DNA from 3 places in the Nocardiopsis sp. M1B1 genome. Region 2 is predicted to be linked to each of the others. Evidence: predicted binding sites of a transcription regulator. Region 2 holds the regulator's gene; each other region holds the start of a gene.
The links. Region 2 encodes HrcA, which represses chaperone genes, less so after heat shock. Its sites were predicted from a motif close to TTGGCACTCTCNNNNNGAGAGTGCCAA; they were not measured.

Region 1: groES (co-chaperone GroES) is a predicted target of HrcA. The motif match lies at 1,366-1,392, and genes of this name have one in related genera.
Region 3: groL (chaperonin GroEL) is a predicted target of HrcA. The motif match lies at 1,926-1,952, and genes of this name have one in related genera.

The regions. Positions count from the first base shown of each region.
Region 1 covers NZ_CP196194.1:5,832,411-5,835,683, reverse strand. The annotation lists gene ACSTA4_RS25255 (THUMP-like domain-containing protein) at 1-1,255, opposite strand, end outside; gene groES (co-chaperone GroES) at 1,519-1,830, shown strand; gene groL (chaperonin GroEL) at 1,946-3,273, shown strand, end outside.
Region 2 covers NZ_CP196194.1:1,774,065-1,777,337, reverse strand. The annotation lists gene dnaJ (molecular chaperone DnaJ) at 1-810, opposite strand, end outside; gene hrcA (heat-inducible transcriptional repressor HrcA) at 815-1,828, opposite strand; gene ACSTA4_RS07685 (DUF3097 domain-containing protein) at 1,983-2,822, shown strand.
Region 3 covers NZ_CP196194.1:6,033,807-6,037,079, reverse strand. The annotation lists gene ACSTA4_RS26150 (ATP-binding cassette domain-containing protein) at 1-899, shown strand, start outside; gene ACSTA4_RS26145 (ABC transporter permease) at 896-1,723, shown strand; gene groL (chaperonin GroEL) at 2,079-3,273, shown strand, end outside.

The sequences.
Region 1 (3,273 bases), 2.8 Mb from region 2:
ACAGCAGGCAGAAGGGCCGCTCGCCGATCCGTGTGAGCACGACCGTCACCGACTCCGGGCCCGAGGCGCGCAGGTCCCGGCGCAGCTTCTCGGTGTCCACCGCGGAGCCCCGCTTCTTGACGGTCACCGTCCCCGCCCCGAGGCCGCGCACCGCAGAGCGCAGGCGCTTCAGCGAGAACGGCAGCACCTCCACCACCTCCAGCACCCGCCACAGCGGCGAGAGCACCGCCCTGTCCGCCGTGAAGTACGCGATCCGCTCGTCCAGCAGTGCGCCGTCCACCCGCGCCGCCGCCTCCGCCACCAGATGCGAGCGCACCACGGCCGGGTCCGGGTCGTACAGGTAGCGCCGGGCCGCCGCCACCGGCGCCGGGCCCAGGCCGGGGTCGGCGTCCAGGTGCGCCACCGCGCCCTCGCGGGCGAGCAGCCCCTCGCGCTCGTGCAGCACCGTCGCCCGGCGCCGCGGCCCGTCGGCCAGCGCGCCGAACCACAGGGCGGTCTCCTTCAGCTCCCCGTCCACCGAGATCCACTCGGCCGCCGCGTCCCCGGGCAGCGCCTCGTGCGGGATGCCCGGCGCGGCCTTGAGGCAGGCCGCCTCCGCCCCCTCGGCCAGGTCCACGGCCGTGTCCCACGGCGGGGAGTAGGCCGAGGGGTCGAACACCCGGCCGCGCCCGCCCCGCCGGGCGGGGTCGCAGAACAGCAGCGGGTACCGGCCGGGCGCGGTCGCGGAGGCGTCGCCCTCGCGGACCCGGGCCAGCCCGGACAGGCCCAGGGCCGCGATGTTGGCGCGGGCCACCGCGACCGTGAGGGGATCGGCGTCCACGCCCTCGACCGCGACGCCGCGCGCGGCCAGGGCCAGCAGGTCCGCGCCGACCCCGCAGCACAGGTCGCCCGCGGTGGCGCCGTCCGGACTCCATCCCGACGGTCCGGCCGGTCCGGACGCCCCGGCCATGCGCTCCGCGCGGTAGTCGGCCACCGCGCGCCGGGTGGACTGCTCCAGCCCGTTGGGCGTGAAGAACATCCGCCGCGCGAGTTCGCCGAACTTGGCCCGCCCGCGTTCGCGCAGGGAGACCTGGGTCAGGACGGCGTTTACCAGCTCGGAGACGGGTAGACCGGGGTCGAGGGCGGCCACGCGCGGGTCACCGCGCAGCAGCGAGGCCGCGGCGAGCTGGTCCCCGGCGGCGGCCTTCGGGTCCACCCCCGCCAGGACCTCCCGGCCCGCGTCGGTGAGCAGGGCCTCGAAGGCGGCCAGGCGCATGGGTTCCCCCCGGCGTCGAAGGAGCGGTGTGCTGACGCGACCGCGCCCCGCCCCGGCGGGGAAGCCCCTCGCGGAACTTCCCGACCGGGGGTCACGGTCACATTTCCATTCTGGCACTCTCGGGGGTAGAGTGCTAACCGCGACGAGGCCGGTCTGGCACCCGCGACGACAGGCCGCCGTGGTCGCCCCTTTTTCGCAGTCGGTCCGTGCACCAGTGCGGGCCGAGATCAGTACACCGAAACCTTGAAGGGGGAGGTCACACCGTGTCGACCGCCACCAAGACCGTGCTGAAGCCGCTCGAGGACCGCGTCGTGGTCCGGACGCTGGAGGCCGAGCAGACCACCGCTTCCGGTCTGGTCATCCCGGACACCGCCAAGGAGAAGCCCCAGGAGGGCGAGGTCCTGGCCGTGGGCCCGGGCCGCTGGGACGACGAGGGCGAGAACCGCATCCCGCTGGACGTGAAGGTCGGCGACGTCGTCCTGTACAGCAAGTACGGCGGCACCGAGGTCAAGTACGACGGCGAGGAGTACCTGGTGCTCTCCGCCCGCGACCTTCTCGCCGTCGTCGAGAAGTAGGCCTCCGCGGGGCCCGCTCCAACGGGCCCGGAGCCATCCGCATCCCGCACCGGTCGGCGCACAGCCGGGCGGGCGGGATGCTCTCTTTCGACCGGCCTGAAGAGGAAGCACCCACATGCCGAAGATCCTGGAGTTCGAGGACGACGCCCGTCGCGCCCTCGAGCGGGGCGTCGACCGCCTCGCCAACGCCGTCAAGGTGACGCTCGGCCCGCGCGGTCGCAACGTCGTCATCGACAAGAAGTTCGGCGCCCCCACCATCACGAACGACGGCGTGACCGTCGCCCGTGAGGTCGAGCTGGACGACCCCTACGAGAACCTGGGCGCCCAGCTGGTCAAGGAGGTCGCCACCAAGACCAACGACGCGGCCGGTGACGGCACCACCACCGCGACCGTCCTGGCCCAGGCCCTCGTCCGCGAGGGTCTGCGCAGCGTGGCCGCCGGCGCCTCCCCGATGTCCCTGAAGAAGGGCATCGACGCCGCCGCCGCCAAGGTGTCGGAGATCCTCCTGGAGCGCGCCCGCCCCGTCGAGGAGCGCGCGGACATCGCCTACGTCGCCACCAACTCCGCCCAGGACGCCCAGATCGGCGACCTGATCGCCGAGGCGTTCGACAAGGTCGGCAAGGACGGCGTCATCACGGTGGAGGAGGCCCCGACCTTCGGTCTGGACCTGGACTTCACCGAGGGCCTCCAGTTCGACAAGGGCTACGTCTCGCCCTACTTCGTCACCGACGGCGACCGCCAGGAGGCGGTGCTGGAGGACGCGCTGATCCTGATCAACCAGGGCAAGATCAGCAGCCTCAACGACCTGCTGCCCGTGCTGGAGAAGGTCGTCCAGAGCAAGAAGCCCCTGCTCATCATCGCCGAGGACATCGACGGTGACGCGCTGGGCGCCCTGGTGCTCAACAAGATCCGCGGCACCCTCAACGTCGCCGCGGTCAAGGCGCCCGGCTTCGGCGAGCGCCGCAAGGCCATGCTCCAGGACATCGCGGTCCTCACCGGCGGCCAGGTCGTCGCCGAGGAGGTCGGCCTGACCCTGGAGAACGTGGACCTCGACGCGCTGGGCGGCGCCCGCCGCGTCACGATCACCAAGGACGCCACCACCATCGTGGACGGCGCCGGGGAGCAGTCCGAGGTCGAGGACCGCGTCCGCCAGATCCGCAAGGAGATCGAGGCGAGCGACTCCGACTGGGACCGCGAGAAGCTCCAGGAGCGTCTGGCCAAGCTCGCGGGCGGCGTCTCCGTCCTGCGGGTGGGCGCCGCCACCGAGGTGGAGCTCAAGGAGAAGAAGCACCGCCTGGAGGACGCCATCTCGGCGACCCGCGCGGCCATCGAGGAGGGCATCGTCGCCGGTGGCGGCGCCTCCCTGGTGCACGCCTCCAAGGCGCTGGACTCGGCCGACCTCGGCCTGGAGGGCGACGAGGCCACCGGTGTGGCGATCGTGCG
Region 2 (3,273 bases):
CGTGCAGTGCAGGTCGTCGCCGCGGCGTTCGAAGGTGGGGTGCGGGCGCTGGATGATCTCCAGGATGATGTCGCCGCGCGGTCCGCCGTTGGGGCCGACCTCGCCCTCCCCGGCGAGCTGGATGCGGGTGCCGTCGTCGACGCCCGCGGGGATCTTGACGGTGCGGGTGACCTTCTCGCGCACCCGGCCCTCGCCCGCGCAGTCGCCGCAGGGGTTGGTGATGACCGAGCCCTGGCCCGAGCACTGGGGGCAGGGGCGGGAGGTCATGACCTGGCCGAGGAAGGACCGGGTGACCTGGGAGACCTCGCCCTGTCCGTGGCACATCTCACAGGTGGTGCGGTGCGAACCGGCCGCCGTCCCCTCGCCCTGGCAGGTCTCGCACAGGATGGCGGTGGGGAAGGTGATCTCCTTGCTGACCCCGAACGCGGTCTCCACCAGGTCGAGTTCGACGCGGATCTTGATGCTGCGCCCGCGGCGGACCCGCTCCCGGGGGCCGCGCCCGCCGGGCTGGCCGCCGCCGAAGAAGGCGTTCATGATGTCGTCGAAGGCGAACCCGCCCGCGCCGCCGAAGCCCCCGGCCCCGCCGCCGCCGGGCGCGTAGGGGTCCTGGCCCATGTCGAACATCCGGCGCTTGTTCTCGTCGGAGAGGACCTCGTAGGCCTGGGTCACCTCCTTGAAGCGCTCCTGGGTTGCGGGGTCCGGATTGATGTCCGGGTGGAGTTCGCGCGCGAGCCGCCGGTAGGCCTTCTTGATCTCGTCCTTGGACGCGTCGCGACGCACTCCGAGAACCTGGTAATAGTCTCTGGCCACTGGGTTACTGTCCTGCCAAAATCTGTCCGACATAGCGAGCCACGGCGCGTACTGCTCCCATCGTCCCCGGGTAGTCCATCCGGGTGGGTCCCACCACACCGATCTTGGCGAGCGACTGGTTTCCCACACCGTAGTCCGCCGACACGATGGAGGTGGACCTCAGGCCCTCGTGGAAGTTCTCCGCGCCGATGCGCACCGTGAGCATCGACGGGTCCTTGGCCTCTCCCAGCAAACGGATGAGGACCATGTTCTCTTCCAGCGCCTCCAGGACGTCCCTGAGGCTGGCGGCGAAGTCGACGGCGGCGAGGTTGGCCGTCCCCGCGAGGACGATCTTCTCCTCGTGCCGTTCGACGAGGCTCTCCAGCAGGACGGAGAGGACCGACACCGCCATCTGGCGGTGTTCGGGCGGCACCTGCGGAGGCAGGTCCTCCACCGCGTCGGGCACGTCGCCGAGGTGGCGTCCGGCGATGGCCCGGTTCAACATCGCGCGCAGGTCGTTGACGGCGGCCTCGTGGACCTCTCCCAGGCCGTCGATGACGCGCTGCTCGACCCGGCCCGTGTTGGTGATCACGACCATCATGATCCGCTGCCCCCCGAGGGGGACCAGTTCCACGTGCTGCACCGACGAGCGGGTCAGCGACGGGTACTGGACGATCGCGACCTGGCGGGTGAGCTGCGCGAGGAGCCGCACGGTCCGGGCGACGATCTCGTCGAGGTCCACGGCGCCGGTGAGGAAGGACTCGATGGCGCGCCGCTCCGCGCTGGAGAGCGGTTTGACCGAGGAGAGCCGGTCGACGAAGAGCCGGTACCCCTTGTCCGTGGGAACGCGTCCGGCACTGGTGTGCGGCTGCGCGATGTAGCCGTCCTCCTCCAGCGCGACCATGTCGTTGCGGATGGTCGCCGGGGAGACTCCGAGCCGGTGCCGGTCGGCCAGGGCCTTGGAACCCACGGGCTCGTTGGTGTTGACGAAGTCTTCGACGACGGCACGCAGGACCGCGAGCTTGCGCTCATCCAGCACTCGCCACCTCCTGGCACTCCATGGTCCTCAGTGCTAAGTCTATGCCCGGCCGCAAACCCTGACGGTTACCCGCGGTCGGCCGGGCCCCGGGGCGGCGTTGTCGCCCCTGCTCCCGCCGGGCCCGCGGCGCGCGCCACCAGTAGACTGCACGACCGTGGCTACCAAGGGAACCGGCCGTTACGGCCGCGACGTGCTCGCCGGGGACTGGCGCCGCCCGAAGAAGAAGGCGGTCCGCGAGGTGTCCCTGGAACGGGAACTGGTCGTCGAGGACGCCGGGGAGGCGTTCTGCGGGGCGGTGGTGGCCTGGGACAAGGCCACCGTCACGCTGGAGGACCGGCACGGCCGCCGCCGCGTGTTCGACCTCGCCCCGGCCGCGTTCCTGGTCGACGGCGAGCCGGTGACCCTGGTGCGCCCCGCCCCGGCGGCGCGGGGACCGCTGCGCAGCGCCTCCGGGTCGGTGGCGGTGCCGGGCGCTCGGGCGCGCACGGCCAGGGAGAGCCGGATCTACGTGGAGGGCGTCCACGACGCCGAACTGGTGGAGAAGGTCTGGGGCCACGACCTGCGCGTGGAGGGGGTGGCCGTCGAGTTCCTGGAGGGGGTCGACGACCTGCCCTCGATCGTGGCGGAGTTCTCACCCGGGCCCGGCAGGAGGCTGGGCGTCCTGGTGGACCACCTGGTGCCGGGTTCCAAGGAGACGTGGATCGCCGAGCGTGTGCGCGGCGAGCACGTGCTGGTGGCCGGGCACCCCTACGTCGACGTCTGGCAGGCGGTCCGGCCGGGTTCGGTGGGGATCGGGGCCTGGCCCGAGGTGCCGCGCGGCGTCCCCTGGAAGGAGGGGGTCGTGAGCGCCCTGGGCTGGCGGATGGAGACGGGAGAGGCGTGGCGCCGGATCCTGGGGTCGGTCCGTACCTATGCTGATCTGGAGCCGGCTCTGCTCGGCCGGGTGGAGGAGCTGATCGACTTCGTCACCGGGCCGCACCCGGACGCTCCCTAGCGAGCGCCGCGCGCGGGGGGAGCGGCAGGACCTAGGATTTGACCCGGGCGAGGCTCCGGTCCCCGTGTCCGGTGCCGAGGTCGCCCGCCTCCGGCCCGCGCGGTCGTCGGTACAGCACGGTAGTACAGGAACCTCCCCCTCATCAGCGGAGCCAAGGAAGAGCATGAGCCAGACCCCGACGAACCCCCCGCCCCCGGAGGATCCCCACCGGGGACAGCAGCCGGACCACGGGCAGGACGGGCAGCAGGAGTACGGACAGCAGCCCCCGCAGCCGGAACCCGGCCAGCAGCCCGCCTACGGGCAGCCGTCCGGGGCGCAGCAGCCCTACGCTCCGCAGCCCGACCAGGACCACGGCCAGCCGCCCTCGGGAGCGCAGCCCGCCTACGGCCAGCCCTCCGGCGCGCAGTCCCCCTACGCCCCGCAGCCCGAGCAGGGCTACCAGGGCTACGGC
Region 3 (3,273 bases), 2.6 Mb from region 2:
ACATCGACGTCGCGGAGGGCGAGCTGGTCGCCCTGCTCGGACCGAACGGCGCGGGGAAGTCGACCACGCTGCGCATGCTCACCACCCTGCTCGAACCCACCTCGGGCACCGCCGTGGTCGCGGGGCACGACGTCCGCACCGCTCCCGCCGAGGTGCGCCGCAGGATCGGCTTCGTCGGCCAGGGGCACGGCGCCGGAGAGGACCAGCGGGCCCGGGAGGAGCTGTACACGCAGGGGCTGCTGTACGGGCTCGACCGGCGCACCGCGCGCCGCCGCGCCGACGGGCTCCTGGACCAGCTGGAGCTGGGCGCCGCCGCCGACCGGGAGGTCACCAAGCTCTCCAGCGGACAGCGCAGGCGCCTCGACATCGCCATGGGGCTCATCCACGAGCCGGGGCTGCTGTTCCTGGACGAGCCCTCCACCGGACTCGACCCGCACAGCCGCGCCAACCTGTGGGAGCACATCACCCGGCTGCGCGACCGGACGGGAACCACGGTCGTGCTCACCACCCACTACCTCGACGAGGCCGACGACATGGCCGAGCGGGTCCTGGTCATCGACCACGGTCGGGTCATCGCCGACGGCACCGCCGACGAGCTCAAGGGCAAGGTCTCCGGTGACCTGGTCACCCTCACCGTGCCGGACGCCGAACGGGCGCGCACCGCCGCCGAGGTCGCCGAACGGGCGCCCTCCGCCGGAACCGCGGAGGTGCTCGCGGAAGCGGGGCGCGACGCCGAGGTGCGCCTGCGCGTGGAACGCGGGGACACCGTGCTGCCCGAGCTGCTGCGCGGGCTGGACGCGGCAGGGGTCCCGCTGCTCTCCGTCCGAGTGCAGCGGCCCACCCTGGACGACGTGTTCCTGACCCTGACCGGACGCAGCCTGAGGGAGGAGGGGGCATGAGTTCCCACGAGGTGACCGCGACCCCGGCGGAGAAGGCCGGGGCGCAGAGGGCTGAGGCGACCGCGGTGCGGGGGCCGGGCCTGGTACGCGACACCGTGACCGTCTTCGCCCGCCAGATGCGGCCGTTCCTGCACCGGCCGCTGATGCTGTTCTTCGGCATGCTGCAACCGGTGCTGTACCTGGTGCTGTTCGCGCCGCTGCTGACGGGGCTGGCCGGTGCCGAGGGGCAGGACCCGTGGCAGTGGTTCGTCCCCGGACTGCTGGTGATGCTCGGCCTGTTCGCAGCCGGGTTCGCCGGTTTCGGGCTGCTGCCGGAGATGTCCTCCGGAGCGCACGAGCGGCTGCTGGCCACCCCGGTGAGCCGGGTGTCGCTGCTGCTGGGACGGGTCCTGCGCGACGTGGTGATGATGCTGGCGCAGATGGTGCTCATCCTCGTGCTGGTGGTGCCGCTCGGGTTCGAGGCGTCGCCGGCGGGCGCCGTCGTGGGGCTGCTCCTGCTCGCCGTCCTGGGCGCCGGGCTGGCCACGCTGTCCTACCTGGCGGCCCTGGCGGTCAAGCAGACCTACGTGTTCGCGCCCATCGTGCAGACGCTGATCATGCCGCTGATGCTGCTGTCCGGCGTGCTGCTGCCGATGGAACTGGCGCCGCCGTGGCTGTACGCGCTCTCGCGGGCCAACCCGGTGGCCTACGTGGTGGACGCCGAACGCGCACTGTTCGCCGGGCAGTGGGACGCCTCGGTCGCCCTCGGCTGGGCCGTGGCGGTGGTGCTGGCGGTCGCCGCGCTGGCCGGGGGGTCACGGGCGATGCGCCGCCTCAGCTCCTGACCCGGGGCCGCGGAGCGGGGCCGGAGTGGGACCGGAGCCGCGCACCGGGAGAGGTCGGAACCGGTGCGCGGCTCCGTCCGCTCAGCGCGGAAAACCCGCATGTCATACGGTGTTTGTGCAGGTAGATGGGGAAATGCCGGGACGGGAAATCGTGACCACATCGTTTGCACTCGCCGGGGCCGAGTGCTAAAAAGGGAACTGGTTAGCACTCGCCTTCACTGAGTGCTAACCGGATCGAGGCTGCGAGATCGCGGCTCCCGGCAGCAGGGTTGCCGGGAGGTTCCGCGGTCGTCCGTCGCGGGCGCATGCCTCGTCCCATCGCGTATCAGCCCGGTCACGGGAGGACAAGAACTCAATGGCAGCCAAACTGATCGCGTTCGACGAGGAGGCCCGTCGCGGCCTCGAGCGCGGCATGAACCAGCTCGCTGACGCCGTCAAGGTCACGCTCGGCCCCAAGGGCCGCAACGTCGTCCTGGAGAAGAAGTGGGGCGCCCCCACGATCACCAACGACGGTGTCTCCATCGCCAAGGAGATCGAGCTCGAGGACCCGTGGGAGAAGATCGGGGCCGAGCTGGTCAAGGAGGTCGCCAAGAAGACCGACGACGTCGCGGGTGACGGCACAACCACCGCCACCGTGCTCGCCCAGGCGCTCGTTCGCGAGGGCCTGCGCAACGTCGCCGCCGGCGCCAACCCGATCAGCCTCAAGCGCGGCATCGAGTCCGCCGTCGCGCGCATCAACGAGGAGCTCGGCAACCTCTCCAAGGACATCGAGACCAAGGAGCAGATCGCCTCCACCGCCTCGATCTCCGCCGGCGACCCCCAGATCGGCGAGACCATCGCCGAGGCCATGGACAAGGTCGGCAAGGAAGGCGTCATCACGGTCGAGGAGGGCCAGACCTTCGGGCTGGAGCTTGAGCTCGCCGAGGGCATGCGCTTCGACAAGGGCTACATCTCGCCCTACTTCGCCACCGACCTGGAGCGCATGGAGACGGTCCTCGAGGACCCCTACATCCTCATCGTCAACTCCAAGATCTCGAACAACAACGAGTTCCTGCCGGTCGTCGAGAAGGTCCTCCAGGCCGGTCGCCCGCTGGTCGTCATCGCCGAGGACCTGGAGGGCGGCGCCCTCCAGACGCTCGTCGTCAACAAGATCCGCGGCACCTTCAAGTCCGTCGCCGTCAAGGCCCCGGGCTTCGGTGACCGCCGCAAGGCCCAGCTCGGCGACATCGCCGTGCTGACCGGCGGCCAGGTCATCACCGAGGAGGTCGGCCTCAAGCTGGAGAGCACCGAGCTCGACATGCTCGGCCGCGCCCGCAAGGTCGTCGTCACCAAGGACGAGACCACCATCGTGGACGGCGCCGGTGACGCCACCGCGATCGCCGGTCGCGTGAACGAGATCCGCAACGAGATCGAGCGCACCGACTCCGACTACGACCGCGAGAAGCTCCAGGAGCGTCTCGCCCGCCTGGCCGGCGGCGTGGCCGTCATCAAGGCCGGTGCCGCCACCGAGGTGGAGCTCAAGGAGCGCAAGCACCGCATCGAGGACGCCG